DNA from 3 places in the Faecalibacterium butyricigenerans genome. Region 2 is predicted to be linked to each of the others. Evidence: predicted binding sites of a transcription regulator. Region 2 holds the regulator's gene; each other region holds the start of a gene.

Evidence for each region. The regulator Rex, encoded in region 2, represses fermentation and respiration genes when NADH is low (regulators of the CRP and FNR family bind a similar motif). The targets are predictions, from matches to a motif close to ATTGTTAANNNNTTAACAAT.
Region 1: coaD (pantetheine-phosphate adenylyltransferase) is a predicted target of Rex. The motif match lies at 8,662-8,681, and genes of this name have one in related genera.
Region 3: fucO (lactaldehyde reductase) is a predicted target of Rex. The motif match lies at 1,689-1,708, and genes of this name have one in related genera.

The regions. Positions count from the first base shown of each region.
Region 1 covers NZ_JAJEQL010000032.1:6,132-16,448, reverse strand. The annotation lists gene LKD23_RS10555 (glutamate-5-semialdehyde dehydrogenase) at 293-1,555, opposite strand; gene proB (glutamate 5-kinase) at 1,558-2,337, opposite strand; gene proC (pyrroline-5-carboxylate reductase) at 2,342-3,148, opposite strand; gene LKD23_RS10540 (TetR-like C-terminal domain-containing protein) at 3,437-4,012, shown strand; gene LKD23_RS10535 (radical SAM/SPASM domain-containing protein) at 4,149-5,576, shown strand; gene LKD23_RS10530 (AI-2E family transporter) at 5,668-6,945, opposite strand; gene LKD23_RS10525 (butyryl-CoA:acetate CoA-transferase) at 6,994-8,340, opposite strand; gene coaD (pantetheine-phosphate adenylyltransferase) at 8,858-9,361, shown strand; gene LKD23_RS10515 (acetyl-CoA C-acetyltransferase) at 9,453-10,317, shown strand, end outside.
Region 2 covers NZ_JAJEQL010000011.1:39,882-50,198, forward strand. The annotation lists gene LKD23_RS06130 (AraC family transcriptional regulator) at 1-501, shown strand, start outside; gene LKD23_RS06135 (carbohydrate ABC transporter permease) at 632-1,483, opposite strand; gene LKD23_RS06140 (carbohydrate ABC transporter permease) at 1,501-2,427, opposite strand; gene LKD23_RS06145 (ABC transporter substrate-binding protein) at 2,635-4,005, opposite strand; gene LKD23_RS06150 (thymidine kinase) at 4,488-5,090, opposite strand; gene LKD23_RS06155 (redox-sensing transcriptional repressor Rex) at 5,169-5,810, opposite strand; gene LKD23_RS06160 (ClpP family protease) at 6,079-6,765, shown strand; gene LKD23_RS06165 (DNA translocase FtsK) at 6,898-9,765, shown strand; gene LKD23_RS06170 (YgiQ family radical SAM protein) at 9,865-10,317, shown strand, end outside.
Region 3 covers NZ_JAJEQL010000001.1:28,517-38,833, reverse strand. The annotation lists gene LKD23_RS00190 (alanine/glycine:cation symporter family protein) at 1-830, shown strand, start outside; gene LKD23_RS00185 (hypothetical protein) at 1,047-1,532, shown strand; gene fucO (lactaldehyde reductase) at 1,780-2,928, shown strand; gene LKD23_RS00175 (putative ABC transporter permease) at 3,221-4,507, shown strand; gene fsa (fructose-6-phosphate aldolase) at 4,595-5,254, shown strand; gene hisS (histidine--tRNA ligase) at 5,314-6,546, opposite strand; gene LKD23_RS00160 (MFS transporter) at 6,895-8,106, shown strand; gene LKD23_RS00155 (iron-sulfur cluster assembly scaffold protein) at 8,326-9,027, shown strand; gene LKD23_RS00150 (GGGtGRT protein) at 9,045-10,043, shown strand; gene LKD23_RS00145 (flavocytochrome c) at 10,153-10,317, shown strand, end outside.

The sequences.
Region 1 (10,317 bases), on a different contig from region 2:
TATACCTTCATCTTAAATTTAACCCACTCAAAGCCCGGATGTCAAGAGGTTTGTTGTGATTTTTGCAAGACAAAATGGGGAAAGTATGACTATAGCTTTGTGGAGAATGGCGAAAATTTGGATACAAGGATTTATTCTCCGGTGCATTTGTAAAAATTTTTTCATCCAAAAGTGTATCTTGCAGAAAAACAGTCCATCCGGATGAAACAAAAGTACAGGCCGGGGCGTCTGGCCTCGGCCTGTCGTGAAAAATGAAGAAAATTTTTATCGCAGCGGCAGTCTTGTCAAAGGATCACCGGACCTGACCGTCGCCGCGGATGATGTACTTGTAGCTGCACAGCTCGCCGAGGCCCATGGGGCCGCGGGCGTGGAGCTTCTGGGTGGAGATGCCCATCTCGCAGCCGAGGCCGAACTCGCCGCCATCGGTGAAGCGGGTGGAGCAGTTGGCGTAGACGGCAGCACTGTCCACGGCAGCCGTAAAGAGGGCCGCGTGGGCGTCGGTCCGGGTCAGGATGGCTTCGCTGTGGCCGGTGGAGTGGGCCGCGATGTGGGCGACGGCCTCCTCCACGCTGTCCACGACCTTCACCGCGAGGATGTAGTCGAGGAACTCGGTGTCGAAGTCCTTCGGCCCGGCGGGTGTGCCCGGGATGAGGGCGGCGGCGCGCGGGTCCAGCCGCAGCTCCACCGGGTGCAGGCCCTTGGCGGTGCGGTCCGGTCCGAGGCGCTGGGCCAGCTTCGGCAGGAACCCGGCCGCGATGGCGCTGTGGACGAGGCAGACCTCCTCGGCATTGCAGACGCTGGGGCGGCTGGCCTTTGCGTTCTCGATGATGTCCAGCGCCTTGGTTTGGTCGGCGGTGTCGTCCACGAAGATGTGGCAGATGCCGGTGCCGGTCTGGATGCAGGGGACCTTTGCGTTCTCGACGCAGGCCCGGATGAGTCCGGCCCCGCCCCGGGGGATGAGCAGGTCCACATACCCCACAGCGGTCATGAGGGCGTTGGCCGAGGCGTGGGTGGTGTCCTCGATGAGGCAGACCGCCGTTTCGGGCAGGCCGTTGGCCCGCAGGCCCTGCCGCAGGGCGGCTACGATGGCGTTGGCCGAGCGCCACGCCTCCTTGCCGCAGCGGAGGATGCAGGCGTTGCCGCTCTTGATGGCGAGTGCGGCGGCGTCGCTGGTGACGTTGGGACGGCTCTCATAGATGATGGCGATGACGCCCATCGGCACGGCGGTCTTTTCGATGAGGAGGCCGTTGGGCCGCTGGATACGGCTCAGCACCCGGCCCACCGGGTCGGGCAGGGCGGCGACGTCCCGGATACCCTTGGCCATCGCCGCGATGCGCTGGGGCGTCAGAGCGAGGCGATCCAGCATGACGTCGCTGATCTTCCCCTTGGCAGCAGCCATATCCTCAGCGTTGGCGGCGAGGATGGCGTCCAGATGCTCCGGTGCGCCGAGGGCGTCGGCCATCCCGCCGAGGGCGGCGTTCCGGGTGGTGCCGTCCGAGAGGGCGACGGCGGTCTTGGCCGCACGGGCGGCCTCGAGGATCTCCTGTGTGGTCATGGTCATGCCTCCTGTCTGTGGGCCGCAAAGCGGGTGCCGACGGCACGGCCCTCGGCGATGTCATAGAGCAGCTCGGGATGGGCGCCGTTGGCGATGACCATGTCGGCCCCGCTGGACGTCACCATCCGGGCGGCGCGGAGTTTGGTGGACATACCGCCGGTGCCCAGCGCCGACCCGGCCCCATCGGCCAGAGCCATCACCTCGGGGGTGATCTCTTTTACCAGCGGGATAAGCTTTGCCTCCGGGTGGGTGTGGGGGTTGGCGGTGTAGAGGCCGTCGATGTCGCTCAGCAGCACCAGAAGGTCGGCTTTGATGCAGCAGGTGACGATGGCGGCGAGGGTATCGTTGTCGCCGATGGAGGTGATCTCATCGGTGGCCACGGTGTCGTTCTCGTTGATGATGGGCAGTGCGCCCAGCTCCAGCAGCCGGGTGAGGGTGTTCTGAATGTTCTCCCGGCGGCTGGCGTGCTCGACGTCCACGCCGGTGAGCAGGATCTGGGCCACCGTATGGTCATAGGCGCTGAAGAGCCGGTCGTAAACATACATCAGCTCGCACTGGCCCACGGCGGCGCAGGCCTGCTTGGAGGACATATCGGTGGGGCGGGCGGGCAGCGACAGCTTGCCCACGCCCATGCCGATGGCACCCGACGACACGAGGATGACCTCATGCCCGGCGTTCTTCAGGTCGCTGAGGACCTTTACCAGTTCCTCGGCGTGGCGGATGTTCAGCCGCCCGGTGGCGTGGGCCAGCGTAGAGGTGCCCACTTTGACGACGATGCGCATAGATTCAGCCCTTTCCCATCTCTTTTGTCTTATTGTAGGCGGCGAGGACGGCGTCCATCACAGCGCCCCGCATCCCCTTTTCTTCCAGCACCCGGACGCCTTGGATGGTGCTGCCGCCGGGGCTGCACACGGCGTCCTTGAGTGCGCCGGGGTGCTGGCCGCTCTCGAGCACCAGCTTTGCGCTGCCCAGCACCATCTGGGCGGCATACTCCTGCGCTTTGGCCCGGGGCAGGCCGCAGGCCACACCGCCGTCGGCCAGCGCCTCGATGAACTGGTACACCCAAGCCGGGCCGCAGCCGGACACGCAGCTGGCTGCGTCGATGAGGGCCTCCGGCACGGCGTCCAGCCGCCCGGCGGGGGCCATCAGGCGGAGGAAGTCGGCTTCCTCCTCGGCGGTGACACCGGAGGTGCAGTACTGGATCATGCCTGCCCCCACAGAGGCCGGGGTGTTGGGCATGATGCGGATGACGGGGTAGTCCCCGCCGGCCAGCTCCTGAATGCGGCCGATGGACAGGCCTGCCGCCATGCTGCACAGCACGAAGCGGCCCGGCCGCTCGGCCAGCGTGAAGCGGAGAGGGGCAAGAAGCTCCTCCATCATCTGAGGCTTGACGGCCAAGAAGATGAGGTCGCAGCGGCCTGCGACTTCGTCGTTGCTGGTGGTGTTGCAGCCCAGCTCTGCGGCCAGCGCCTCCGCCTTGGCGGGGGTGCGGTTGGCCAGCCAGACGCTCTGGGGGTCGGCTGCCTTGCAGACGGCCCGGGCGATGGCCCCGCCCATGTTGCCGCAGCCTAAAAATCCGATGGTCTTTCTCATACTTACCCTTCCTTTCTGCTTTCCATTTAAGCACAGCCGGGCAGAAAATCAAGTATTTTGTCTCTGCTGCGGGGGAAAAGAGGCAGTCTTTGCCGGAAATAAAGAGGAAACACCCGGCGGTGGGACACAAAAAGTTCATGAAAATGTTGGAAAAGATGCTTGCACTGTTCCGGCGGTCTGCGGTATCATAAAGATATGACCGATGAAAGTTGGAAAACTCTGCGCGGCAGAGGGACAGGCAGAGAGCCTTGGGGCAAGAGGCTCTGGTCGGAAAGGATGGGCATTCTTGTGGCACAGACGACAAAACGGGCGCTGGAAGCATCGCTGAAAAAGCTGCTCCTCCGCAAGCCCCTGAATAAGATCACGATCAGCGACATCACCGAGGACTGCGGCGTCAACCGCATGACCTTTTATTATCATTTCAAGGACATCTATGACCTTGTGGACTGGATCCTGATGGAGGATGCCGCCGAGGCGCTGGAGGGACTTCAGGATTTCGAGACGTGGAGCGGGGCGCTCCGGGAGATGCTGGAAAAGGTGCAGGCCAACCGGGTGCTGGTGCTGAACGTCTACCGCTCGGTCAGCCGCGAACAAGTGGAGCAGTACCTTTATAAGATGCTGGACCCGCTGCTGCGGATATTCGTGGAGCGGCTGAACATCCCGGTAAAAGAGGAAGACAAGCAGTTCATCATCGACTTTTACAAGTACGGCTTCGTGGGACTGGCGCTGGAATGGATCCGCCGCGACATGAAGGCCGACCCGGCCATCATGGCCGAGCGCCTGAACACCATCATGCAGGGCGACCTGAAGCGGGCCTTGCAGCGCTTCCGCACGGATGGAAAAGCATCAATCGAGACAGACTGATAAAAAATTGAGCAACAAAAGCAGGGTGATGGAAAAACTATCACCCTGCTTTCGTTGTTTATAGAACCTTTGCGGAGAAAATGTTAAAGTATTGTCAAAGAAAACCGGCAAAGAACCGGCTAAGGAGGCTGACATTATGAGTACCGCATTGGATTCTCTGAGCCACAAGGTGCAGCGTGCTGCTGTCGGGACGATGGTGGATGTCGCACTGGCCCATGTCAACAAGGACCGTCAGAAGGCGATCGCCGAGATGGTGGACGTGGCAAAGCAGTTTTACGGCGATTCCTTCAGCGAGGAGACCTACGAGCACGCCCACGCCGTGCTGGCTGACCCGGACAGCAAGTGGTCGAAGCTCATCAACTGTGTGCTCAGCCAGACAGACCCCAATGTGGCCCGCACCACGGCCCTCAACCTCGGCTATGAGGCATTCTTCCGGGGCACCAAGACCATCCGGGAGAACCGGGTCAAGTACCGCTGCAACATCCCGTGGCTCATCCTCTTCGACCCCACTTCGGCCTGCAATATGCACTGTGTGGGCTGCTGGGCGGGCGAGTACGGCCACAAGAACAACCTCAGCTTTGAGGATATGGACAAGATCGTCACCGAAGGCAAGGCGCTGGGCGTCTACCTCTATATGCTCACCGGCGGCGAGCCGCTGGTGCGGAAGGCGGACATCCTTCGTCTGGCGGAGAAGCACAACGATGTGCAGTTCGCCATCTACACCAACTCCACCCTCATCGACGAGCCGTTCTGTGAGCGGGTGGTAAAGCTGGGCAACATCGCCTTCATGCTCTCCATCGAGGGCACGCCTTCCACCAACGATGCCCGGCGGGGCGATGGACACTATGCCGCTGTCATGCACGCGATGGACCTGCTGAAGGCCCACGGCATCCTCTTCGGGACGTCCATCTGCTACACGAGGGACAACCTTGAGGCCGTCACCAGCGACCACTTCATGCGGATGCTCTGCGATAAGGGCGCGCATTTCGGCTTCTACTTCCATTACATGCCGGTGGGCAACGAGGCTACACCCGAACTGATGCCCACCCCGGCCCAGCGCAAGTATATGCTGGAGCGCATCCGGTATCTCCGCTCGGAGAAGAGCGACATCCCGTTCTACCCGATGGACTTCCAGAACGACGGCGAGTTCGTGGGCGGCTGCATCGCAGGTGGACGCAACTACTTCCACATCAACTCGGCGGGCGACGCCGAACCTTGCGTCTTTATCCACTACTCGAACGCCAACATCCACGACAGCAGCATCCTCGACATCCTCCGCAGCCCCCTCTTCATGGCCTATCACAATGGGCAGCCGTTCAACAAAAACCACCTGCGGCCCTGTCCGATGCTGGAAAATCCCGAGCTGCTGCGGAAGATGGTCCACGACACCGGTGCCCACAGCACGGATCTGCAGTCCCCCGAGACTGTAGACCACCTCTGCGACAAGTGTGCGGCCTATGCGGCAGACTGGCAGCCTGTGGCCGACGAGATCTGGTCCCACGTCACGCTCCGGGAGAGCCGGTACGAGAACTACAAGGACTGGAGACCCACTACCGCGAAATGACTTTATCGGTCTTTCCACTGGAATAAAAATGCGCAGAAAAGCCCCCATCTTCACCGGCTGAGGCAGCCGGGAGGATGGGGGCTTGTTCTTGTTATTCTTCGCCGGAGTCGATGACGATCTCGGTCTCGCTCTCTGCTTCGGCAGGGGCGGGAGCCGGGTCATCCGGGTCGCCGAACTCTTCATGGTAGGTTTCTACCTGCCCGAGCTGGCCGTTGCGGCGGAGGCCATGGAACACCAGCTTCTTGATGATGTCGTAGATGACGGCAAACAGCGGCACACCTACGATCATGCCCACGAAGCCCCACAGCCCGCCAAACAGCAGGATGGAGAAGAGCACCCAGAAGCTGGAAAGTCCGGTGGTGTTGCCCAAGATCTTCGGGCCGATGACGTTGCCGTCCAGCTGCTGGAGCACCAGAACGAAGAGCACGAACCAGAGAGCCTTGATGGGACTCTGGATGAGGATGAGCAGGGTGGCGGGGACCGCACCGATGAAGGGGCCGAAGAAGGGGATGACGTTGGTGACGCCGATGATGACGGACACCAGCAGAGCGCTGGGGAACTTAAAGACGATGCAGGCAAAGTAGCAGAGCACGCCAATGATGGCAGAGTCCAGAATCTTGCCGTTGATGAAGCCGCCGAACATCCGGTCTGCGTAAAGGACTTCTTCCTGAATAAGCTGCGCCCAGCGGGGCTTGAAGATGCTGTAAAGGATCATCTTGGCCTGCTTGACAAGTTTTTTGCGGCTGGCCAGCAGGTAGACCGCAACGATGAGGCCGATGAGCAGGTTCTTGAACCACGTCACCACGTTTATGACGCCCACGCCTACGCTGCTCAGGATGCCCTGCAGGTTCTGGAGGGAGGGCAGCAGGGTGGTGCGCAGAGAGGCCAGATTGCTCGTGATGGCATCGTAAGCGTCGTTGAAGTAGCCCATCAGGGTCGCATTGTCCAGAAAGACGTCCTGCGTGTTGATCCACCGCATGAAGCGGGTGATGCTGGTCTGGGCCGTGTAGTAGAGGGAGGTGACGCTGGAGATGACCTGCGGCACCACCATCATCACCAGCGCGTAGACCACCAGAATGCCGAAGAGCAGGGTGGCCGCGATGGCCAGCATATTGGCCAGACCGTGCATCTTCTGGGGGAAGATGCGGTGCAGAAAGTTCTCGATGGTGTTGCACACCGGCTTGAGCAGGTAGGCGATGACCGCACCATAGATGAAGGGCATCAGGATGCCGGTCATGGTGGAGACGGCGTCGCCGAAGCCGTCGAAGCGGTAGATGAAGAAGAAAAAGAGGATGCTCAGGCTTATCGCACCAAAGCCCGCCAACATTCCGTAGATGTAGGGCTTGATGTGCGGTTTTTTGTCCATCATGTGAGACTCCATTCCTGCCGCAGACGGCAGGAGCCGATACGGCGATGTTTAGATTTTGTTGCTGCGGCGCCAGATGTGCATCTTCTCGGCCTCTTTGATGAGCTGCTCACGGAAGTCGGGGTGTGCCACGTTGATGAGGGCCTCAGCCTTCTCCCAAGTGGTCAGGCCCTTGAGGTTGACGCAGCCGTACTCGGTGCAGAGATAATGCAGGTTGGCGCGGGTGTCGGTGATGATGCTGCCATTTTCCAGCGTGGGACGGATGCGGCTCTCCAGCTGGCCGGTCTTTTTATTAAAGAAGGTGGAGGACAGGCAGATGAAGCTCTTGCCGCCCTTGGAGAGGTAGGCACCCAGCACGAAGTCCAGCTGGCCGCCTGCACCGGAGATGTGCTTGATACCGGCGCTCTCCGCGTTCACCTGACCAAACAGGTCGATGTCCACCGCATTGTTGATGGAGATGAAGTTGTCCAGTGCGGAGATGCTGCGGATGTCGTTGGTGTAATCGACGGGGGCGGACATACACTCGGGGTTGTTGTTGAGGTAGTCGTACATCTTCTGGGTGCCGGCACCGAAGGCGTAGACCTGACGGCCCTTGTCCAGCTGCTTGTGTGCGCCGGTGATCTTGCCGGCCTTGGCGATGTCCACAAAGGCATCGACGTACATCTCCGTGTGGACGCCGAGGTCCTTCAGGTCGCTCTGTGCGATGAGGCTGCCGATGGCGTTGGGCATACCGCCGATGCCCAGCTGCAGGCAGGCACCATTGGGGATCTGGGGCACGACGAGATTTGCGACCTTCAGATCGACCTCAGAAGCGGGGCCGGCAGCGGCCATCTGGCCAATGGGCGGGTTGCTGCCCTCCACGATGCCGGTGACCCGGGAGATGTGGACGCAGTTCTCCATGCCGCCGAGGCAGCGGGGCATATTGGTGTTGACTTCGACGACGATCTTCTTGGCCTTCTCGCAGACAGCGCCCAGATGAGAAGCGCTGGGGCCGAAGTTGAAGTAGCCGTGCTCGTCCATCGGCGTTACCTGAAAGACGGCGACATCCAGCGGGTCGGGGCTTTCGCGGTAATAGCGGGGAAGCTCAGAATACCGGATGGGGGAGTAGAACGAAAAGCCCTGTGCGATGGCCTTGCGCTCGATGCCGCCCATATGCCAGCTGTTCCAAGTCATGTGGGCAGCAGGGTCGTCGATCTGGAAGATCTCGGGCACCCACATCAGGATGCCGCCGCGGAAGTTGACATTCTCCAGCTCCGGCAGGCGCTTTGCAAGGGCGGCGTCCACGGCCACAGGGGTGTTGACACACCAGCCGTAGTCCACCCAGTCGCCGCTCTTGACCAGCGCGGCAGCCTGCTCGGCGGTCATCTTTTTCTGCGCGTACATTTCCTTAAAATCCATTATAAACCATCCTCTCCTATAATAACATAAAAGAATTGTAAATTTACCATTTACATTCCTGCGGAACAAAGATCTTTGCCGGAAATTTACCGTTCGTTTCCAGTTTTGACACCGGCTTATCACATCCCGGCGGTATCCTTGGAAACAGCAGGACGGATGCCTCCGGCAGAGGCAGACTTGCTCAACTTAGTTATAACATTAACAAAGAGCAGAATCAAGCCCCCTTTCGTAAAAAATAGCCCTACGGACAAGATGACTAAAAATCTTAGCAATTTGTGGGGATAATTTGGTACGACAAAAACAAATTTTTTCGAAAAAAGACTTGATAAAATTTTGACAATATGGTTTACTTAATGTGTACCAAGACAAAGCGCCCCAGTGCGACGTTAATTGACTAAAAATTAACGATGTTGCGAGGGGCGTATGCCTCGATACTTGAAGCGGGAACTGAAAAGTGCTATCATGGCAACACCAAATTGCGCTTTTCCAAAGCGCGGCGATAAAGGAGACCATACCGATGGCAACAGCAGTTTACCCCGGGTCCTTCGACCCGGTCACGAGAGGACATCTCGACATCATCAAGCGGGCAGCAAAGATCAACGACCACCTCATCGTGGCAGTGCTCATCAACAGCGCGAAGAACCCCCTGTTCACCGTAGAGGAGCGGGTGGCGCTGCTGCAGGAGTGCTGCAAGGACATCCCGAACGTGACGGTGGAGGGCTTTGACGGCCTGACCGTGGAGTTCGCCAAGAAGCGCCACGCCTCGGTGATGGTGCGGGGCCTGCGGGCCGTGACGGATTTCGAAAACGAGATCCAGCTGGCGCAGACCAACCACGCACTGATGCCCGGCATCGAGACCATGTTCCTCGCCACCAGCATCAAGTGGAGCTACCTTTCCTCCACCATCGTCAAGGAGGCTGCCCGCTACGGCAGCAACATCTCCAAGTTCGTGACGCCCAACGTAGAAGCGGCCATCCACGCGAAAGTGGAGCAGCTTCAGGCGGAAGGAAAGACCATCTGATCCCTTTTATCATGCAGAAAGGCTCTCGGGCCTTTTGATAGATCGTTTTACGAAAACCCCGTAAATATACACATTTCAGGAGGCTATTAACATGAAAAAAATTGTTATCGCATCTGCCTGCCGTACCGCTATTGGTAAGTTTGGCGGCACTCTGGCAAACGTCCCTGCTGCTGAGCTTGGCTCCATCGTCATCAAGGAAGCTCTGAACCGTGCAAACGTGAAGCCTGAGCAGGTCGATCATGTTTACATGGGCTGCGTCATTCAGGCTGGTCTGGGCCAGAACGTCGCCCGTCAGGCTTCCCTGAAGGCTGGCCTGCCCATCGAGACCCCCGCTGTCACCGTCAACGTGGTCTGCGGCTCTGGTCTGAACTGCGTCAACATGGCTGCTCAGATGATCGAGGCCGGCGATGCTGACATCGTGGTCGCAGGCGGTATGGAGAACATGGATATGGCTCCCTTCGCCCTGCAGAAGGCCCGCTACGGCTACCGCATGGGTTCTCCCATGGGCAAGAGCGAGCTGGTCGATACCATGGTCAACGACGCACTGTGGGATGCCTGCGGCTTCAACAAGCACATGGGCATGACCGCTGAGAATGTCTGCAGCAACGAGACCTATCAGAAGAAGTACGGCTACAGCCCCATCACCCGTGAGCAGCTGGATGAGTTCTCCTACAACAGCCAGATCAAGGCTGACAAGGCCATCAAGGACGGCGCATTCAAGGACGAGATCGTTCCTGTCGTCATCAAGGGCAAGAAGGGCGACACCGTGTTCGATACCGATGAAGGCCCCCGTCTGACCCCGGTCGAGAAGCTGGGCACCCTGAAGCCCGCCTTCACCAAGGACGGCATCGTGACCGCTGGCAACTCTTCTGCTATCAACGATGGCGCTGCTGCTCTGGTCGTCATGAGCGAGGAGAAGGCTAAGGAGCTGGGCATCAAGCCTCTGGCTACTTGGG
Region 2 (10,317 bases):
CCGGGCAGCCAGATGGCCCTTTACGGCAGCGTCCAGTGGGCCAGCCGCCTGCGGACGCTGCTGGAGATGATGCGGAGCGCAATGGGGGAGCCGGAGTATCCGGGCGGGCTGTATCTGGCGCTGACGCTCCACTATGTGGAGCAGGAGCACCGGGCACAGAGCGCCGCCGACGCCCGCCCCCGCAACGAGACGGTGGAGCAGATCTGCGCCTATCTCGCGGCCAACTACCAGCAGAAGTTCTCCCTCACCGAGGTGGCGGCGCGGTTCTACATCTCGCCCTACTACCTGAGCCGGTTGTTCCGGCGGGTGACGGGGCAGTCCATCGTGGACTATATCAACGCCCGCCGCATCGAGGCGGCCCAGAAGCTTCTGGAAACGACAGAGCTGAGCATCGGCAGCGTGGCGGAGCAGACCGGCTTTGCCTCTGCGGCCCACTTCCGCCGCGTTTTCCGGGAGACGATGGGAGTCGGGCCGCTGCAATATCGGAAGAGCAGGAAATAGCGAGCCTCAAAAGCCTCTCCCAAGGGGAGAGCCTTTGACATTAGAAATGCCCCCTGCATCCTCTCTACGGGAAGAGGCACAGGGGGCATTCGTGTTTGTCTGGAGTTATCCGAGCAGCGGGGGCGTCAGCTTAGCCTTTGACCGCGCCAGCGGAGATACCTTCGACGAACTGATCCTGTGCGCAGAAGAACACGATGAGCTGCGGCAGGATGGAGATCAGGGACAGGGCCAGAATACGGTTCCAAGCAAAGCCCGTATCACCGTCCATGGACAGCTTGACGAACAGGGACATGGGGTACTTTGCAGGAGTCTGGACGTAAAGCAGGGGACCCATGAAGTCGTTGCAGCTCCACATGAACTGGAACAGTGCGCAGGACACCAGAGCGGGCATCAGCATCGGGACGATGACCTTGTACAGGGCCTGGAAGGAGGAGCAGCCGTCGATGGCGGCAGCCTCGTCCAGATCGCGGGGGACGTTGCGCATGAACTGCACCAGCTGGTAGACGAAGTAGGTCTCCGTTGCGAATGCGCAGTGGACCCAGATGGCCAGATAGAACGGGCTGTTGACCCAGCCGAACTTGGTGTACAGCAGGAACTGAGGCACGTTCAGGACGACCTGAGGCAGGAACAGGGTGGCCAGCATGATGCTGAACAGGATCTTCCGGCCCGGGAAATCGAAGCGGCCGAAGCCGTAGGCTGCGATGCAGGCAGAGACCACGGTGCAGACGACCTTGGGCAGGACGTAGCTGTAAGTGTTCAGCATGGCCTGCAGGATGTTGATGGAACCGCCGAAGTTGTTCAGCGCGTTCTTGTAGCCCTCCAGAGTGGGGTTCTTGATCCACAGGCCGATGCCTGCAAAGATCTCGCTGTTGTCCTTAAAGGTGGCGCTGATCATCCACAGCAGGGGATAGATCATGATGAGGCCCACCAGGATCAGGACAAAGTACTTGAAAAACGTCGCAATGGCGTTAGAAGCTTTCATTCCCATACTGTCACACCTTACCTTTCATCCGAGTAGTAGACCCACTTCTTCTGGCTGGTGAAGGCGATGATCGTCAGGATGCAGACGATAACGAACATGATCCATGCCAGTGCGGAAGCCATGCCCATCTGGTTGGACTTGAATGCGTAGTTGTAGACCAGAATGGAGATGAGGGTGGTGGAACCGCGGGGACCGCCGTTGGTGATGATGAACGGGCCATTGAACTCCTGGAAAGCCTGGCAGATCTGAGTGACCAGATTGTAGAAGATAATGGGAGTGATCATCGGAACGGTGATGGAGAAGAACTGACGCCACTTGCCTGCGCCGTCGATGGTGGCAGCCTCGTACAGGTCGGCGGGCACGCCCTTCAGGGCGGCGAGGAACAACACCATGGCGGAGCCGAACTGCCAGATACGCAGGAAGCAGATGATCCACAGTGCGTAGCTGGGGTCACTCAGCCAAGAGGGGCCCTGAAAATGACCGAAGGTCAGGATACGGATCAGAGTGTTGACCAGACCGTCATCGCGGAAGACCGCCTTCCACAGCACGGCGATGGCAACAGAGCCGCCGAGGATGGAAGGAATGTAGTAGACGGTGCGGAACAGGTTCACGCAGGCGATCTTGAAGTTCAGGATGTAGGCGATGAACAGTGCGAACACCAGCTTCAGGGGCACCGTGATGAAGCTGTACTTGAAGGTGGTGATGAGCGCCTTGGTGATCTTGGGGGTGGAGAAGGCGTCCACATAGTTCATGATGCCGTACTGATGGATGCCGTTGAAGAAGTCCATATCCGTAAAGCTGTAGTACAGAGACTGGCCGAACGGGATGGCCTTGAAGACGACGAAGCCGATGATCCAAGGGATCAGATAGAACAGGCCCTGCCATTTGTCAATGAACTTCTGGGCCGGGGTACGCCCGATAGAGGGCGCTTTGCTTTCTTTCATCCGGGAATCCTCCTTTTATAAGGATAATCTCTCGTGCACCGCAATCATTTGGACATACTTTTGTCAAAAAAATGTCATCGCTGTCTTGCGAAAAAGGGGCATCCGTCCGTAGGTGGAAAGGATGCCCCCTTGCAAGACCCTTTTATGCGGTGCGGCCCGTACGAACACCGCGCGTGCGCGGGCCGCGAGAGGTCTGTGAGGCGGAAATTAGACGGTATAGCCGACTGCGTCCATGCCGTCCAGCAGGGTATCGACCAGATCAGCGCCGGAGACGTTGTCGTAATCCAGAGAGTCGAAGACCTCCTGATAGACGCCGGTGCCGGTAGCCTTCAGGTCGTTGGACTCGAACAGGGGGTCGAGCTGGTTGGAAACGAAGGCCATGACCTTGCCGTTTGCCTCAGCGACCAGCTCCTTGACAGCGCCGGCAGCCTGAGCAGCAGCCAGACCAGCCTTGGAAGCGGGGATGCCGCACTCAGAACCCATGATGGAAGCGCCCTCTTCCTCGTTCAGCAGGAAGTTGATGAGGGTAGCTGCTTCTGCGGGGTGTGCGCAGGTCTTGGTGATGGCCAGACCCATGGAGACCTTGGAGAAGCCGCCGTTGTAATCGCCGAACTTGATCTCGTCGCCGACGGTGAAGCCAGCCTTGTTCTCTTCGTCCAGAGCGTCAGCGTACTTGGTAGCGGAGGAGTCCCACTCGAAGCAGCCAGCCAGCTTGCCGGTGATCCACTCGTTGGACTGGTGAGCAGCGTTATCGCCGTTGGAGCCGTAGTAGGTGGGCAGGCTCATGATGACGTGGCCATCGACGAGGCTCTTGATGAAGTCGATGCCCTCGGCGATCTGGTCAGCGTCGTAGTTCAGGGTGGAGGTGGTGGGGTCTGCCCAGTCCTTGCCGTACTTGGACTCAAGGTAGAAGACCATCAGGATCATACGGTCGTATGCGCCCAGATGCAGGGGATAGTAGTCATCGCCCAGCTTCTCCTGGAAGGTCTTGCCGGCAGCCATCAGCTCGTCCAGAGTAGTGGGGTAGGAGATGCCGGCCTTGTCGAAGGTGGTCTTGTTCCAGTAGAAGATACGGCCAGTCATGGAGACGGGCACGCACTGCTGAGCATTTGCCACATTGCAGGCAGCCAGCTTGGCCTCATCCCACTGGGTCAGGTCGAGGTAATCCGTGACGCTGTTCAGGTCGATGAAGGTCTGGCCGCTCTTAGAATAGTTGTACAGCCAGTTCCAGTTGATCTGGCAGACATCCTCAGCGACGCCGCCTGCGAACTTGGTGGACATGGTATCCTCCCAGCCGGACCATGCAGCGAAGGTGGGGTTGATGGTGATGGTGCTGTTCTTGGCCATGAAAGCCTTGATGGCCTCCTGATAGGCGTTGTGACGAGACTCGCCGCCCCACCAGCTCATGGTCAGGGTGACGGGGTCAGAAGACAGGCCGGCCACGGATGCTGCGGAAGCAGCAGTAGAAGTGGCGGTAGAGCCAGCGTTGCCAGAGCCGCCGCATGCGGCCAGAAGGCCGGCAGCGCCCACAGCGCCGGAGACCTTCAGAAAGTCACGACGAGAAATTGCCTTGCTCATTTTCGTTCTCCTCCTAATGTAAAAAAACAACTGCTTGCACGGACGCCTCTGCAAAGCATCCGTTGTATACAAATATGATACCAAAGGCAAGAAGAAAAAGAAAGATGCAAATTGTAGGGATAGCGGCGGAAAACGAACAAATATTGCGCTTATTTTTTGCACGGTTTTGACGTCATTGCCATAATGAATAAACTTGAGGCCAAAAACTGTGCAACTTGTATACTTCAACGATTTGCATAGAAAACTGGGATGCAACAGGGAAAGAATGGCCGGATTTGCAAGAATTTTGTAACCAAGTCATATTTTGCCGAATGGACGTTGTATACATCAAAAGCGACGATGACAGAAACTTCCGGCCATGAACTGATATATCAATAGCGCAAAAAACGTGCGAATCGGGCCTTGGCTGATATATCACGGATGAAGAAAAGATACAAAAAATGCCGCCCGGCGTGCGGACGGCATGAAATCAGGGAAAACGATCATCGGCGGGCGGCATAGAAAGCGCGGCGCTCCCGGAAATAGCACTGGGGGCACATGCTGACGTACTGAACGTCGTTCTGAAGGTCGATGGCCACCTGCTCGCCCTCAAAGACGAAGCGGCCGTTGACCTTGCGGCAGTTGCAGGTGGCCTTGCGGCCGCAGGCGCAGATGGTCTTCATCTCCTCGATGGTGTGGGCCAGCTCCAGCAGACGGGTGGAGCCGGGGAAGCCCTTGAGGGAGAAGTCGGAGCGCAGGCCGTAGCAGATGACCGGGATGTTCAGATCCACCGTCACCATGAACAGCTGCTCGGCCTGTGCGGCGGTAAAGAACTGGCTCTCGTCGCAGAGCACACAGGCCAGAGGCTTGCCCTCGCTGCTGGCGGCCCGGACGGCCTCCACGAGGTCCATATCCGGCGGCACCAGCAGGTCGGCGGGGCGGCGGACGCCCAGACGGCTCACGAGGTCGCCGCTGCCCTTGGTGTCCACCTTCGGTTTGAGGATGAACACCCGCATCCCCTGCTCCTCATAGTTGTGGGCCACCTGCATCAGCGCGGTGCTCTTGCCGCTGTTCATTGCGCCGTAACGGAAATAAAGCTTTGCCATGTCGAAAAAATCTCCTCATGAAAGGACCCTCCCAGCCAGAGCCTGACGGAGAGGGTCGGCATTTTGCAGTAAGATGGCTCAGTCCTGATTGCGCAGCCGGTAGCCGAGGCTCATCAGGCTGTCGCCGAGATGGACGTTCTCCACGACGACATCGGGGTAGGACACTGACAGGTCGTAGTGGGAGAAGTTCCAGAAGCCCTGGATCCCCAGCGCCACCAGACGGCCACTGATCTCCTCTGCGCCGCTGCGGGGCAGACAGAGGACGGCCACCTCGGGGTGATGCTCGGCGCAGAACGTCTCCAGCTCATCGATGTGGAGGATCTGGATGCCGTTGATCTCCTTGCCAACCTCGTCGGGGGCGTTGTCGAAGGCGGCGATGAGCTTATAGCCGTTGGTGTCGGTGGTGATAAAGCGGCTCACGGCCTTGCCCAGACGGCCGCAGCCGATGAGGATGGTGGTCAGACGGTCACCGTTGCCGAAGAGCAGGTCCTCAAGGATGTTCAGCAGGTTCTCTACCGAATAGCCGATGCCTTGACGGCCATTCACATCGCCGATGCAGTTGAAGTCCTGCCGCACCTGCGAGGCGGTGGTGCCCATCTGGGCGGCCAGCTCGCGGGACGAGATGCTGGTGATGCCGTCGTTTTTCAGGGTGCGCAGGTAGCGATAGTATTTGGGCAGGCGCTTGATGACGGGCAGGGAAGCTTTGCCGGGAGTATTCATAGGGAGTTCTCCTTTCTTTTTGTCCGCAGGATCGCCGGGGGAGAGGTGCGCAGCGGCAGGGCGCTCCGGCAAGGAATAAATGTGTACTTTTTCGTACAATAATGATACTTATTTGACAATCTTATCTCTAGTATAAAGTATACATCGGGAAGCGAGAATGTCAAATCCTTTGGCGCAATTTTTTGCAAAAGCAAAGAAATCTTTGCCGAAGCATAACCGACAGGAATGCCGGACAAGCTGAAATGAAGCAAAAAGGAGGGCGCAGAGAATGGCACAGGAAGAGAAAAATATCCCCGTGGAGCAGCAGCGATTGGAAAAAGAGCAGATCGAGGACATGGGCAGCATCTACCGCACCCGGGGCGCTCACGCCATCCACTGTCTGACTGTCATCGGGCAGGTGGAGGGCCATGTGGAAGCTCCGCAGGGCCAGAAGACCACCAAGTATGAGCACGTCATCCCCCAGCTGGTGGCTGTGCAGGAAGACCCTGCCATCGAGGGGCTGCTGGTGCTGCTCAACACCGTGGGCGGAGATGTGGAGGCAGGGCTTGCGCTGGCCGAACTCATCGCCAGCATCTCGAAGCCCAGTGCGGCGGTGGTGCTGGGCGGAGGCCACTCCATCGGCATCCCGCTGGCCGTCAGCGCCCAGCGGAGTTTCATCGTGCCCACCGCCACCATGACGGTCCACCCCGTCCGCCACTCGGGGATGATCTTGGGCGTGCCCCAGACCATGCGCTGGTTCGAGCAGATGCAGGAGCGGATCACCGGCTTCGTCGCGGCCCACAGCGGCATCTCGGAAAAGCGGTACACCGAGCTGATGATGCGCACCGGCGAGCTGGTCATGGATGTGGGTACCGTGCTGGACGGCCGGAAAGCCGTGCGGGAAAAGCTCATCGACGAGCTGGGCGGGCTGTCGGATGCGCTGGCGTGGCTCTACCGAGAAATCGAGGGGAAATAAATTGCCATTTGACTTTTCCCGTGGTACAATGAAAGAATCGAATAGTATCGGGATTCTTCCATCGTCACCGACAGAGCCGCCTCGGGCGCGCCCTGCTTCTATATATAGGATAAGGAACGGGTTTTAGGGATCATGGCAAAAAGAAAACGCAGAACTTCCGCGCGGGGCAGCGCCTCGCGCCGCAAAAAACGGTCGCAGGACCGGATGCCAGCGGGGCTTGTCACCCTGTTCGCAGGGCTGGTGCTTATGGCGCTGGCCTTCGTGCCGGGCAGCTCGGCATGGCGCACGATGCACGATGTTCTGTTCGGCCTGTTCGGCTGTGGAAGCTTTGTGGTGGGGGCGGCGCTGTGCTATCTGGCCATCCTCTACACCCGGGGCGAAGATCTCCTGCCCCACATCGCCAAGCTTATGCTGGGCCTCATCTTCGCCAGCGGTACGGTCATCGTCTTTTCGGACATCTCCGCCGACCAGACCGCCGCGCAGATGACCGCCGCCTGCTATCAGAATGGGATGAGTGCATGGCTCTCGGGCGGCGCACTGGGCGCTGTGCTGGGCGGGACGCTCCTGCTGCTCTGCGGCAGGCCTGCCGCCAACTTGGTCATGGCGGCGCTGGCGGCCTGCGCCAGCCTGTACATCTTTGACATCACCCCCGCCGAGTGCTGGCAGTGGCTCTGCAATGTGGGCGGCAGCGTCCACGAAAAGGGCCTCGCGGTCCACGAGCAGAACGCCGCCCGCCGTGCCGAGCGCCTTGCGGCCCGCGCGGCAGAAGAGGCCGAAGCGGAGGAGTACGATGGGTATGACGACGACTTCCCCGAGGACGAGGAGGACTACAGCGAAGAAGAGCCGGAGGCTCCGGCGTTCCACATCCAGCCTCCCGGCTGGCTGGCGGGCGTTTTCCACTGGGGCCATCAGATGATGCAGGGCGGCGGGCCGGCCGCACCTGCGCCTGCCGAACCTGCCCCGTCTCAGCCCGAGCCTGTCCCGGTGCAGGTGGAAAAGCCCCGGCCCCGCGCCCCCTTTGACATCGACCTCGGCCCGGACCATACGACCGTCACCGAGGGCGGCAGCGAACCCATCGAGCCGATCATCCTCGGCCCCGGCGGGACCTTTGGGATGGACCCGCTCCGTCGTGCACCCATCCGCGCCACCGTGACCCCCATCGTGCCGGATGCGGTGGACACCGCCGCCGAAGATTTCTTTGCGGCCCAGCCGGAACCGCCTGCCGCGCCGACCGTGACGCCCGCTGCTCCGGTGGAAGAGACCGAAACTCCGGAACCGCCGCTCTCCTTCGGCATCCCGCTCTATGAGCCGACGCCTGCGCCGGAGGCTGCCCCGCAGCCGGTCAGTGCCGAGAATGCGGCGGCCTTCCGCTCGGAGCCGGATGAGGACGGCTGGATCAGCATCACCAGCGAACCGGTGGAGGAAAAAGACCTCAACACGCTGGTGGCGGCGGCCATGGAAAAGCCCGCTGTCTCGGAGGAACAGGCCGCGAAGGCCCCCGCAGAGGAGGCCGAGACGGAAGAGAGCTTCCAGTATCAGTACCCCTCCATCGAGCTGTTCGAGCGTGCTCCCGACGAGGGCGACCCCGGCGCGGAGGATGAGCTGAAGGCCAACGCCCAGAAGCTGGTGGACACGCTGGAGAGCTTCGGCGTCCGCACCCGTGTGCTGGACATTTCCCGCGGCCCGTCGGTCACACGGTATGAGGTGCAGCCGATGGCGGGCGTCAAGATCAGCCGCATCACCTCGCTGGCGGACGACATCGCCCTGAACCTCGCGGTGGCCGATGTCCGTATGGAGGCCCCCATCCCCGGCAAGCCCGCCGTGGGCATCGAGGTGCCCAACCACAAGAAAACGCCGGTCTACATCCGCAGCGTCTTCGAGAGCCAGAGCTTCCTGCGGATGACCTCGCCGCTGGGCATCGCGCTGGGCAAGGACATCGCCGGTGTGGCGCAGGTGGCCGACCTGTGCAAGATGCCCCATCTGCTCATCGCGGGCAGCACCGGCAGCGGCAAATCGGTCTGTGTCAACAGCATCATCATGAGCCTGCTCTTCCGTTCCAGCCCCGAGGACGTCAAGCTCCTGCTCATCGACCCCAAGGTGGTCGAGCTGGCGGAGTATAACGGCATCCCCCACCTGCTGATGCCCGTCGTCACCGAGCCGCGCAAGGCGGCAGGCGCACTGGGCGGCGCGGTGCAGGAGATGGAGCGCCGCTACCACCTCTTTGCCGAGAACAATGTCCGCGACATCAAATCCTTCAACAAGCTGGCAGCCAACGACCCGAACCTCGAGAAGATGCCCTACATCGCCATCATCATCGACGAGCTGGCCGATCTGATGATGGTGGTCGGCAAGGATGTGGAGGACTCCATCTGCCGCATCGCCCAGAAGGCCCGAGCGGCCGGTATGCACCTCATCGTAGCCACCCAGCGCCCCAGCGTGGACGTCATCACCGGCCTCATCAAAGCCAATATCCCCAGCCGCATCGCCTTCGCCGTGTCCAGTCAGGTGGACAGCCGCACCATCCTCGACGGTGCCGGTGCCGAAAAGCTGCTGGGTATGGGTGATATGCTCTTTATGCCGGTGGGCGCACCCAAGCCCACCCGCATCCAAGGCACTTTTGTGCGGGATGAGGAGATCAGCCGGGTGCTGGACTTCATCAAGAAGAGCGCCACCGTCCAGTACGACGAGGCCATGATCGAGGCGATGGAAAAACACGCCATTCAGGACGGCAAGAAGGGCAGCGGCTCTGCCGACTCCGATGAGGAGGGCGGCAGCGACCCGATGCTCAAGCAGGCTGTGGAGGTGGTCATCGACGCCGGTCAGGCGTCTACGAGCCTTCTGCAGCGCCGCTGCAAGCTGGGCTACGCCCGCGCCGCCCGCATCATGGACGAAATGGAAGAAAAAGGCATCATCGGCCCTTACGAGGGCGCGAAGCCCCGTGCTGTCCTCATCAGCCGCCAGCAGTGGCTGGAGATGCAGATGAATCAGCCGGATGAATGACCGCTCAGTCAAAGCCTTCCAGTTTTGCCAGCTTTCCTGTTAGAAAAGCCGCTGGCGTGCCGGGCAGGTATTGTTTAACAAAAGAGATAAAGGATAACTATGGAACATTACACCGAATTTCTCCCCATCAGCCGGGCCGACATGGAGGCCCGGGGGTGGGAACAGCTGGACTTTGTGGTGGTGGGCGGCGACGCCTATGTGGACCACCCCAGTTTCGGCACCGCCATCATCAGCCGCCTGCTGGAAGCCGAGGGCTACAAGGTGGGCGTGCTGGCCCAGCCCCGCTACAGCGACTGCGAGGACTTCAAGCGGTTCGGCAAGCCGAAGTACGGTTTCTTCATCGGCGGCGGCAACGTAGACAGCATGGTCAGCCATTACTCGGTCGCCAAGATCCCCCGCGCCGAGGACGAGTACTCCCCCGGCGGCAAGGGCGGCGCACGGCCCGACCGCAGCGCCACCGTCTACACCAGACTTGCAAAGCAGGCTTACCCCGATCTGCCCGTCATTCTGGGCGGCCTCGAGGCCTCGCTGCGCCGATTCGCCCATTACGAC
Region 3 (10,317 bases), on a different contig from region 2:
TGAACGGCATCCTGCCCACCCTCAACCTCATCGTGGGCATCGTGGTGGCCATGATGGTGGCAATGGTGCTGCTGGGCGGCGTCAAGCGCATCGGCAGCGTCACTGAGAAGCTGGTGCCCTTTATGGCGCTGTTCTACATTGTACTGGCGCTGGGCGTCGTGGCGCTCAACTACCGCCGCTTCCCGGCGGTCCTTGCCTCCATCGTCGGCGGTGCATTCGACCCGCAGGCCGTCACCGGCGGTGCCATCGGCAGCGTCTTTCTCAGTATGCAGAAGGGCGTCTCCCGCGGCATCTTCTCCAACGAGGCCGGCCTCGGCACAGGCTCCATCGCCCACGCCTGCGCCGACACCCACAAGCCGGTCAAGCAGGGAATGTTCGGCATCTTCGAGGTCTTTGCCGATACCATCGTTATCTGCACCCTGACCGCCATGGTCATCCTGTGCAGCGGCGTGCCGGTGGGCTACGGCAGCGCGGCAGGCGCGGAACTGACCATCTCCGGCTTCACGGCCACCTACGGCGGCTGGTCGTCCATCTTCACGGCAGTGGCGCTCTGCTGCTTCGCGTTCTCCACCATCATCGGCTGGGGCCTGTACGGCTCCCGGTGCATCGAGTTCCTGTTCCACACCGACAAGGTGGTCGGGCCGTTCCTCGTGGTCTACTCCTTCGTGTCCATTCTGGGCGCGACAGTGGACCTCGGGCTGCTGTGGAGCATCGCCGACACCTTCAACGGCCTGATGAGCATCCCGAACCTCATCGCCCTGCTTTTGCTCTCCGGCACGGTGGCAAAGCTCACGAAGGAGTTCTTCGCGGGCGAAGGGGCACAGAAATAAAGAGTTACTTAGAGCGGAACACGGCAGATGCATTTTAATGTGCATCTGCCGTGTTTTTTGTATATTGTGATAAAATACGGAGTCTGCCTTTGTGAAACAGGACGAAATATGGCTTTTGAGAGCCGAACAACTTGACAAATGGATACAGGGGGGGGTAGAATCGGAAACAGCAGAAACGCTCTTCTGCAAATTCTCAAAATCTGAGGAGGAAACGATATGAAAATCATGAAAAAATTGATGGCTTTGGCTCTGGCCAGCGCCCTCGCCCTGACCCTGCTCACCGGCTGCGGCGGAGGCGGTGGTGGCGGCTCTATTAAAGTAAATGGCCAGACCGTGACAATCAATAAGTCCCGTGTTCAGGACTTTGAGAATGGCTTTACTGCAAAGATGGAGACATTGGGCTACAAGAGGCTGACTTACAGTGCTGAACTGACCGATGAACTCGAAAAGGATGTAAAACAAGCAGCTAAACAATATAATGATGACAGCTATATTGCTCTGGCATGGAGAATCTATGAGGGCGACCCGAACTGGGGCGAAATCGTTCAAGATGTCACTGGTAAGTTAAAAGAGGTGGCTGACAAGAATCGTGTGGACTATTCTGATCGAAGCTATGGCTATCTTGTAATAACGAACGAGGATACCGGTGCACATGAGTTGATGGTCGTGATTTCCAACGAAGAAACACGGGCAGTTGTCTAAACGTCGAAGAATTTAAAAATCGAATACATACAGAAGTCGCCCTCCGGAATCACACCGGAGGGCGCTTTTTGCGGTCTGCAAGCTTGGGACTTTGTTCACTTTTCCTGCAAAAATGCAAAAAAGTATAAAAATTTCATGAAAATCATAAGAAATGACATTGAAAATGTTTTAACAAAGTGGTAAAGTAGAAGCAAAGAGAGTCGTGCCTGCCGCCCGGCGGGACGCAAAATTGGGAGGTTTATTACCAATGGCTGATCGTATCGTTCTGAACACCATTTCCTACCATGGCCACGGTGCCATCGAGAACATCGTGCCCGAGCTGACAGCCCGCGGCTACAAGAAGGCTTTCGTCTGCTCCGACCCCGACCTCATCAAGTTCGGCGTCACCAAGAAGGTCACGGACCTGCTGGATGCTGCAAACTTCGCCTACGCCGTCTACAGCGAGATCAAGCCCAACCCCACCATCGCCAATGTGCAGGACGGCGTGGCCGCCTTCAAGGCCGCTGAGGCAGACTGCATCGTGACCATCGGCGGCGGTTCTTCGATGGACACCGCAAAGGCCATCGGCATCATCATCAACAACCCCGAGTTCGCTGATGTCCGCTCTCTGGAGGGCGTTGCTCCCACCAAGAAGCACGCGGTCTTCACCATCGCAGTGCCCACCACTGCCGGTACCGCAGCTGAAGTCACCATCAACTACGTCATCACCGACGTGGAGAAGAAGCGCAAGTTCGTCTGCGTCGATACCAACGATATTCCGGAGATCGCCGTCGTCGATCCCGATATGATGTCCTCTATGCCCAAGGGCCTGACCGCCGCCACCGGTATGGACGCTCTGACCCACGCCATCGAGGGCTACATCACCAAGGGCCACTGCGTCATCTCCGATATGTTCCATCTCGAGGCCATCAAGCTCATCAGCGAGAACCTGCGCGGCGCTGTCCAGAACACCCCCGAGGGCCGCGAGGGCATGGCGCTGGGCCAGTACATCGCCGGTATGGGCTTCTCCAACGTGGGTCTGGGCATCGTCCACTCCATGGCACACGGTCTGTCCGCTCTGTACGACACCCCCCACGGCGTGGCCTGCGCTATCCTGCTGCCCGTCGGTCTGGAGTACAACAAGACCGTCGCCGGTGAGCGTTACCGCGCCGTCGGTAAGGCGATGGGCGTTGTGGGCATCGACGAGATGAACGACGCCGAGGCAGCAGATGCCACCATCGCCGCCGTCAAGCAGCTGTCTGCGGATGTGGGCATCCCCGCAAATCTCCACGGCATCCTGAAGGAGGAGGACATCCAGTTCCTCGCCGAGTCCGCTTATGCCGACGCCTGCCGTCCCGGCAACCCCCGCGACACCAGCGTGGAGGAGATCATGGAGCTGTACAAGAGCCAGCTGTAAGCTGCGCCTGAGCGCTTTACCCTTATAAAATATAGGCCGCTGCTAAGTACAACCTCTCAGTCTCGCTGTCGCTCGACAGCTCCCCTTGTAGGGGAGCCTCTGGCGAAGAGATGAGGCTTTCCGCCCTGCCAAGGCCTCCCCTCGATAGGGGAGGTGGCTGCGCCAAAGGCGCAGACGGAGAGGTTGTCTTTCGGCGGCCTTTTTGCGTGAAAATTCTGCCTTCCTCTTGCGCGGGAAGCAAAAACTGCGTACAATATCCCTGTAACCATTCATATGGGAAAGGAAACACGCAATGGAGCTGAATTTTTATACCCTCTGTGTCATTTATCTGGTCTATTCATTCCTCGGCTGGGTGGCCGAAACGGTGGCAGCGACGGTGAAAGGACGTGCCTTCGTCAACCGTGGCGTGGCGTCCGGCCCATTCTGCTTCGTCTACGGCACGGCGGCTGTGCTGATGGCCGTGGGCTTCGCCGACCTTCGTTCGGCCCCGCTGGCCCTCTTTCTCGGCTGTGCGGCGGACGCCACCGTGGTGGAGTGGGTGACGGCCAAGCTGCTGGAGCGGGTGCACCGCCGCCGCTGGTGGGACTACTCGGACAAGAAGTTCAATCTGGACGGCTATGTCTGCCTGCAATATTCGGTGCTCTGGGGTCTGCTGGGCATGGCCAGCGTCCTATGGGGCAACGGCCTGCTGCTGCGCCTCTGCGCCCTTCTGCCGGGATGGCTGCTGCATGTGGGCGTCTGGGTCATGATGACGATCGCTGTCCTCGACCAGCTGGGTACGGCGCTGGCCGTCAACCAGTACGCCGCCAGCCACCCGAAGTTGGAACAGTTCAACCTTGAGCTGGAAAAGCACTCGGACAAGCTGCGCCAGCGGCTCATCGCCCATGTGGAAAAGCGTATCCAGAAGGCCTATCCGACTGCTGTCCGGCCCGAGCCGACGGTGCAGGCCGAGAAGGCTCTGAGCTTCGGCGACCTCGTCTGGCTCTTCGTCATCGGCGCGTTCCTCGGCGATGTGGTGGAGACGCTCTTCTGCCGGGTGACGGCGGGGGTCTGGATGAGCCGCTCGAGCCTTGTGTGGGGCCCCTTCAGCGTGGTGTGGGGGCTGGCGCTGGTCATGGCGGCTGTCCTGCTGCGGGGCAGCGAGGAGCGGAGCGACCGCTCCATCTTCCTCTTCGGCTTTGTGCTGGGCGGCGTGTATGAGTATCTTTGCAGCGCTGTGGGCGAGCTGCTCTTCGGCGTCATCTTCTGGGATTACAGCGGCTTCAAGTTCAATCTGGGGGGCCGTGTCAACCTGCTCTACTGCTTTTTCTGGGGCATCGCGGCGGTGGTCTGGATCCGGTACGGCTACCCCCTCATCGCAAAGCTGATGGCAAAGCTCAAAAAGCACATCCTGCCGTGGATGACGGTGGTGCTGACGGTGTTCATGGCCGTGAACATGGGGCTTTCCGGTCTGGCGCTGGCCCGCTACGACGCCCGCACCAGCGGTCTCGCCCCGGCAAACCGGCTGGACGTCTTCCTCGACGAGCACTTCGACAATGCCCGGATGGAGCGGGTATACCCCAACGCAAAAAAGACGTAAAATTTGCAGGGGACTCTTTTCTCTCTGCCGGAAGTGTAGTAAAATAAGGGCAGAAATGTTCTCACGAAGAACGAAGGGAGGACCTGTATGAAATTCTTTATCGATACCGCAAATGTGGACGAGATCCGCAAGGCCAATGATATGGGCGTCATTTCGGGCGTCACCACCAACCCCAGCCTCATCGCAAAGGAGCACAAGGACTACGCCAAGACGCTGGCGGAGATCGCCTCCATCGTGGACGGCCCCATCTCCGGTGAGGTGAAGGCCACCACCACCGACGCGGAGACGATGGTGAAGGAGGGAGAGGCCATCTATGCCCTCGACCCCAAGCACATGGTCGTCAAGATCCCCATGACCGTGGAGGGCCTCAAGGCCATCAAGGCCCTGAGCGCCAAGGGCATCCCCACCAATTGCACCCTTATCTTCTCGGCCAATCAGGCCCTGCTGGCCGCACGGGCCGGCGCGGCCTACGTCAGCCCCTTCCTTGGCCGTCTTGACGACATCAGCCAGCCGGGCATCGACCTTGTCCGCACCATCAGCGAGATCTTCGCCAACTACCCGGACATCCATACGCAGATCATTGCGGCCTCTGTCCGCAACCCCATCCATATTACCGAGTGTGCGCTGGCCGGTGCGGACATCGCCACCGTGCCCTACAAGGTCATCGAGCAGATGACCAGGCACCCCCTCACCGATCAGGGCATCGAGAAGTTCAAGGCGGACTATACCGCCGTCTTCGGCGCATAAGAGCAAAACAAAAAAGCGGCAGACCGTCGGGCCTGCCGCTTTTGCTGTATCCGGGATGATCAGAAGATCTTCACTTCGTCCTTGTCCATAAAGGCGGCACCCGCAAAGCCGGCTGCCTCCAGCTGGCCCAGCTGCTTGCCGAGCTTCTTGCCCTGCGGCAGGACGGTGACGTTGTACGTCTCGCGGAGGGCGGCGGCCCGGCTCAGGACGGCGGTGAAGTCGGCGTCCCTGCCGTAGAGCAGGGCGATCTTCTGCTTTGCGCCGGGGATCTGGTAGCCCTGCTCGAGCAGGATGCCGCAGACCCGCTCGAAGCCGATGGAGAAGCCGACGGCGGGCACCTGCGTGCCAAGGAACTTGCCCACCATGTTGTCGTAGCGTCCGCCGCCGGCGACTGCGCCGCTGAACTGTGGGCAGGTGATCTCGAAGACCATGCCGGTGTAGTAGCCCTGACCGCGCACGAGGCTGGGGCAGTAGGCCACCTGATAGCGGCCTGCGGCCATGGCGTTGGCGGTGGCGAGGACATACTTCAGGTCGTCGGCGATGGCGGGGTCGGCGCAGCGGGAGGCCACGGCGTCCAGCGTCACCTCACCGGCGGCGATGAAGTCGGCCAGTGCGTTGACAGCGCTCTCGGGCAGCTGCTTTTCCAGCAGTTCGGCCTTGACGCCGTCGGCACCGATCTTATCCATCTTGTCGAAGGTGATGCAGACGGAGTCCAGCGTGTCGGCGGCAAAGCCCATGCTCTCCAGCATCCCGCGGAGGATGCGGCGGTCGTTGATGTTGACGGTGAAGCCGTCGAAGCCGATGCCCAGCAGGGCGCGGGTGGTCACGTCGATCAGCTCGACCTCGGCGTTGGGGCTTTCGTCGCCCAGAATGTCGATGTCGCACTGGACGAACTCACGCAGGCGGCCCTTCTGGGGGCGCTCGGCGCGGAAGACGCGGTCGGTCTGGATGACCTTGAAGGGGTGGGGGAGCTTGTCCTTGTTGGCGGCGTAGAAGCGGCTCAGGGGCAGGGTCAGGTCATAGCGCAGGCCCATATCCGAAAGCTCTTTCGGGTCGCCGGAGTTCAGGGCAGCGGTGAGCTTGTCGCCCCGCTTGAGCACCTTGAAGATGAGGTTCAGGTTGTCGCCGCCGTCGGACTTGTCGAGGTTCTCCATATCCTCCAGCATGGGGGTGGAGATGCGCTCGAAGCCGGATGCGCGGTAAGTCTCGAGGATCTTGCCCTGAATGTAGTCGCGCAGGGTCTGCTCGTTGGGCAGAAGGTCACGCATCCCTTTTAAGGCCTGAGTTTTCATAGTGTATGTCCTCTCTTTATAGCCCTCTCAGTCGCTGACGCGACAGCTCCCCCAAAGGGGGAGCCACTGGCGTGTCGGCAAGGCCTGCGCGGGACGCACAAGCTTACTTGAACCAGAAACGGGAGTGCCCTGCGGTCAGGACACACGACAGCGCAACATGAGAGATGATTTTTATCGCAAGTCAAGAAATTAGTGCAACAGTCAAACAGCATATTTGCGATATGCAATTCAACGCTGTTGCTGTTGCATTAAAAAGTTGAATTGCTATATAATACCCTTCTAATTATAAAGAATACTGTCTTTTTGTCAATCAAAAAGGACACACTATTCTTTGAGGTGATGCAAAGAATGCAGAAAACAAGACCTTGGGCCATCCTGGCGGCAGGGGCGGCGATACAGGTGCTGACCGGCCTGCCCGCTGCGTGGGGCGTGTTCCAGAAGCCGGTCATGGAGGAATACGGACTCAGTGAGCAGGGGGCGGGCTATGCGTTCGGGGTGCTCATCGCGGCCTTCGGCGTCGGATGCGTCATCGGGGGATTTTTGCAGGACAAGCGGGGGCCTCGCTTTGCGGCCCTCTGGGGGACGGGGCTGCTCTGCGGCGGATTCTTTGGGGCGGCGGCCCTCCCGGCCGGGAAGGGGAGCTTCTTTTTTGGGGTGTTCAGCATCCCGGCGGGCCTCGGCACTGCCTTCCTCTATCCGTCCATCCAGTCCTGCGCCCAGAAGTGGTATCGGGGGCGGAAGGGCCTTGCCACCGGCGTCATCGGGGGCGCGGTGGGCCTGAGCGGCGCCTTCCTCACCGTCTTCGTCCGCACGGCGCTGCGGGGCTTCGGGCCGGTGCAGGGGATACGAGGGGCCTTCTGGGCGCTGGGGGCGCTGACCCTTCCGGTCTGCCTTGCGGGGAGCGCTCTCCTCACCGACCCTCCGCCGGAAAAGCCCCGGCCCGGCGGGCAGGGAAAGGGGGACGCCGCACCATCCCTCGACCTCTCGCCCCGGCAGATGCTGGGCACACACCAGTACTGGCTCTGCGCCGGAGCGGTCTGCTTTTCCACCCCGGCGGTGCTGCTGTTCAGCCCCATCATCCTGAAGCTGGGCATGGAGCGGGGGCTGGACGAGAGCGCCGCCCTCTGGGCCGTGGTGCTGGGCAGCGTGGGCAGCGCGGCCGGGCGGCTGCTGATGCCCCTGCTCAGCGACAAAATTGGTCGGCGGCCGACCGACCTCATCCTCTTCAGCGCGTCGCTGGGGCTTTCGGTGGTGTTCTGGTCAGCCCGTGGATGGGCCGTCGTAGGGGTGTACGCAGGGCTGACCTTCTGCTACTCGGCGCTGGCGGCAGTGCTGCCCGCCCTCTCCACCGACCTGTTCGGCCTGCCCCACGCCGGAGTGAACTATGGCTTTCTGGCGCTGGGACAGAGCGTGGGAAGCCTTTTGTTCCCGTTTATCGCCAATTTCTGGGGCTTCGGGCCGGGGAGGCACGTCCTCGCCATCGCGGGTGCGGCGGCAGGCTTTGCCTGTATCTGGGCCGTCACGCCGGTGCAGCCAGAGCGCCCGAAGAAGCCGAACTGAGAAACGCTCTTTCGAGGAAAAACGAAAATAACAAAAAGATTGCGAAAAATTTGTCAGAAATAGCTTGCAAATTGCGCCGTCGTCCTCTATAATAAAACTGTGCGTGGTAGTACCGGGAGGAGCGCTGAAAAGAGAGCGGCGCAGCCCGGTCAATGCAAGGCGGCAGGGGAGAGAAGCCCCGGCCGTGTGACATCAATTTGTCAAAAGGAGAGTATGATTATGACCTATTCGCAGCAAGTACAGAATATGTGCCCGATCACCAAAGGTCCTAAGCATGGTCCGGCTCCCATCCCCGAGGAGGGCGCATGGGTCAAGGCCTATGAGATCAAGGACATCAGCGGCTACACCCACGGTGTGGGCTGGTGTGCACCTCAGCAGGGCACCTGCAAGCTGTCTCTGAACATCAAGAACGGCGTCATCGAGGAAGCTCTGGTGGAGACCATCGGCTGCTCCGGCATGACCCACTCCGCTGCTATGGCAGGCGAGATCCTGCCCGGCAAGACCATTCTGGAAGCTCTGAACACCGACCTCGTCTGCGACGCCATCAACGTGGCAATGCGCGAGCTGTTCCTCCAGATCGTCTACGGCCGCAGCCAGACCGCTTTCTCTGAGGACGGTCTGCCCATCGGCGCAGGTCTGGACGACCTGGGCAAGGGCCTGCGCTCTATGACCGGCACCATCTTCTCCACCAAGGAGAAGGGCGTCCGCTATCTGGAGCTGACCGAGGGCTATATCAATAAGCTGGCTCTCGATTCCAACGATGAGGTCATCGGCTATCAGTTCGTCAAGCTGGGCAAGATGATGGAGGACATCCGTCACGGCAAGACCCCCAACGAGGCTTACGAGAAGAACGTGGGTACCTACGGCCGCTTCAGCAAGGATCAGGGCGCTGTCAAGTACATCGACCCGCGTGAGGAATAAGAGAGGAGGAACAACTCATGGCAACTTTTGAATCTATGGATCGCCGCATGCCGAAGATCGAGGCATGCCTGAAGGCCAACGGCCTCGAGTCTCTGGACGCCTGCAACGAGATGCTCCTCGCTAAGGGCATCGACTGCGACAAGATCGTCCGCGGTGTGCAGCCCATCTGCTTTGATAACGCTGTCTGGGCCTACACTCTGGGCACCGCCATCGCTGTCAAGCGCGGCCTGACCGATGCTGCCGAGTGCGCAGCCGCCATCGGCGAAGGTCTGGAAGCTTTCACTATCCCCGGCTCTGTCGCTGAGCAGCGTCAGGTCGGTCTGGGCCACGGCAATCTGGGCGCTCGTCTGCTGAGCGAGGACACCACCTGCTTCGCTTTCCTCGCAGGCCACGAGTCCTTCGCCGCTGCTGAGGGTGCCATCGGCATCGCCCGCACCGCAAACAAGGTCCGCAAGACCCCCCTGCGCGTCATCCTGAACGGTCTGGGCAAGGATGCCGCTTACATCATCTCCCGCATCAACGGCTTCACCTATGTGCAGACCGAGTACGACATCCCCACCCAGACCCTGAAGGTCGTCAAGGAGATCCCCTTCTCCGAGGGTGAGCGCGCAGCCGTCAAGTGCTACGGCGCAAACGATGTCATGGAGGGCGTTGCCATCATGAAGAAGGAGGACGTCCAGTGCTCCATCACCGGCAACTCCACCAACCCCGTCCGCTTCCAGCATCTGGTCGCCGGCACCTATAAAAAGTGGGCCAACGAGAACGGCAAGAAGTACTTCTCCGTCGCTTCTGGCGGCGGCACGGGCCGTACCCTGCACCCCGATAACGTCGCAGCCGGCCCCGCCAGCTACGGCCTGACCGACTCGCTGGGCCGCGTCCACGGCGATGCTCAGTTCGCAGGTTCTTCTTCTGTGCCTGCACACGTCGAGATGATGGGCCTCATCGGCATGGGCAACAACCCGATGGTCGGCGCTACCGTCGCCTGCGCTGTCGCTGCTGCACAGGCCAACGCCTGAACCACTTTCTAAGTTCGGCAGAGGGGGCTGCTTGTAAAAGGGCAGCCCCCTTTTTATGCTGATATATGTTCACACCAACAAACCACGAAGCAAACAAGGAAGGAAAAACATGAAGAAAGCTCAGATCAAGAAGAGCGTGTCTGCACTGGCGATGGCGGCTGTCATCGCAGTCAGCCTGTTCGGCTATGGCTGCGGCACGAAGTCTACCTCCGCAGGGGTGTCCGGCGATTTCACCGGCACTGCCAAGGGCATGGGCGGCGACGTTACCGTTACC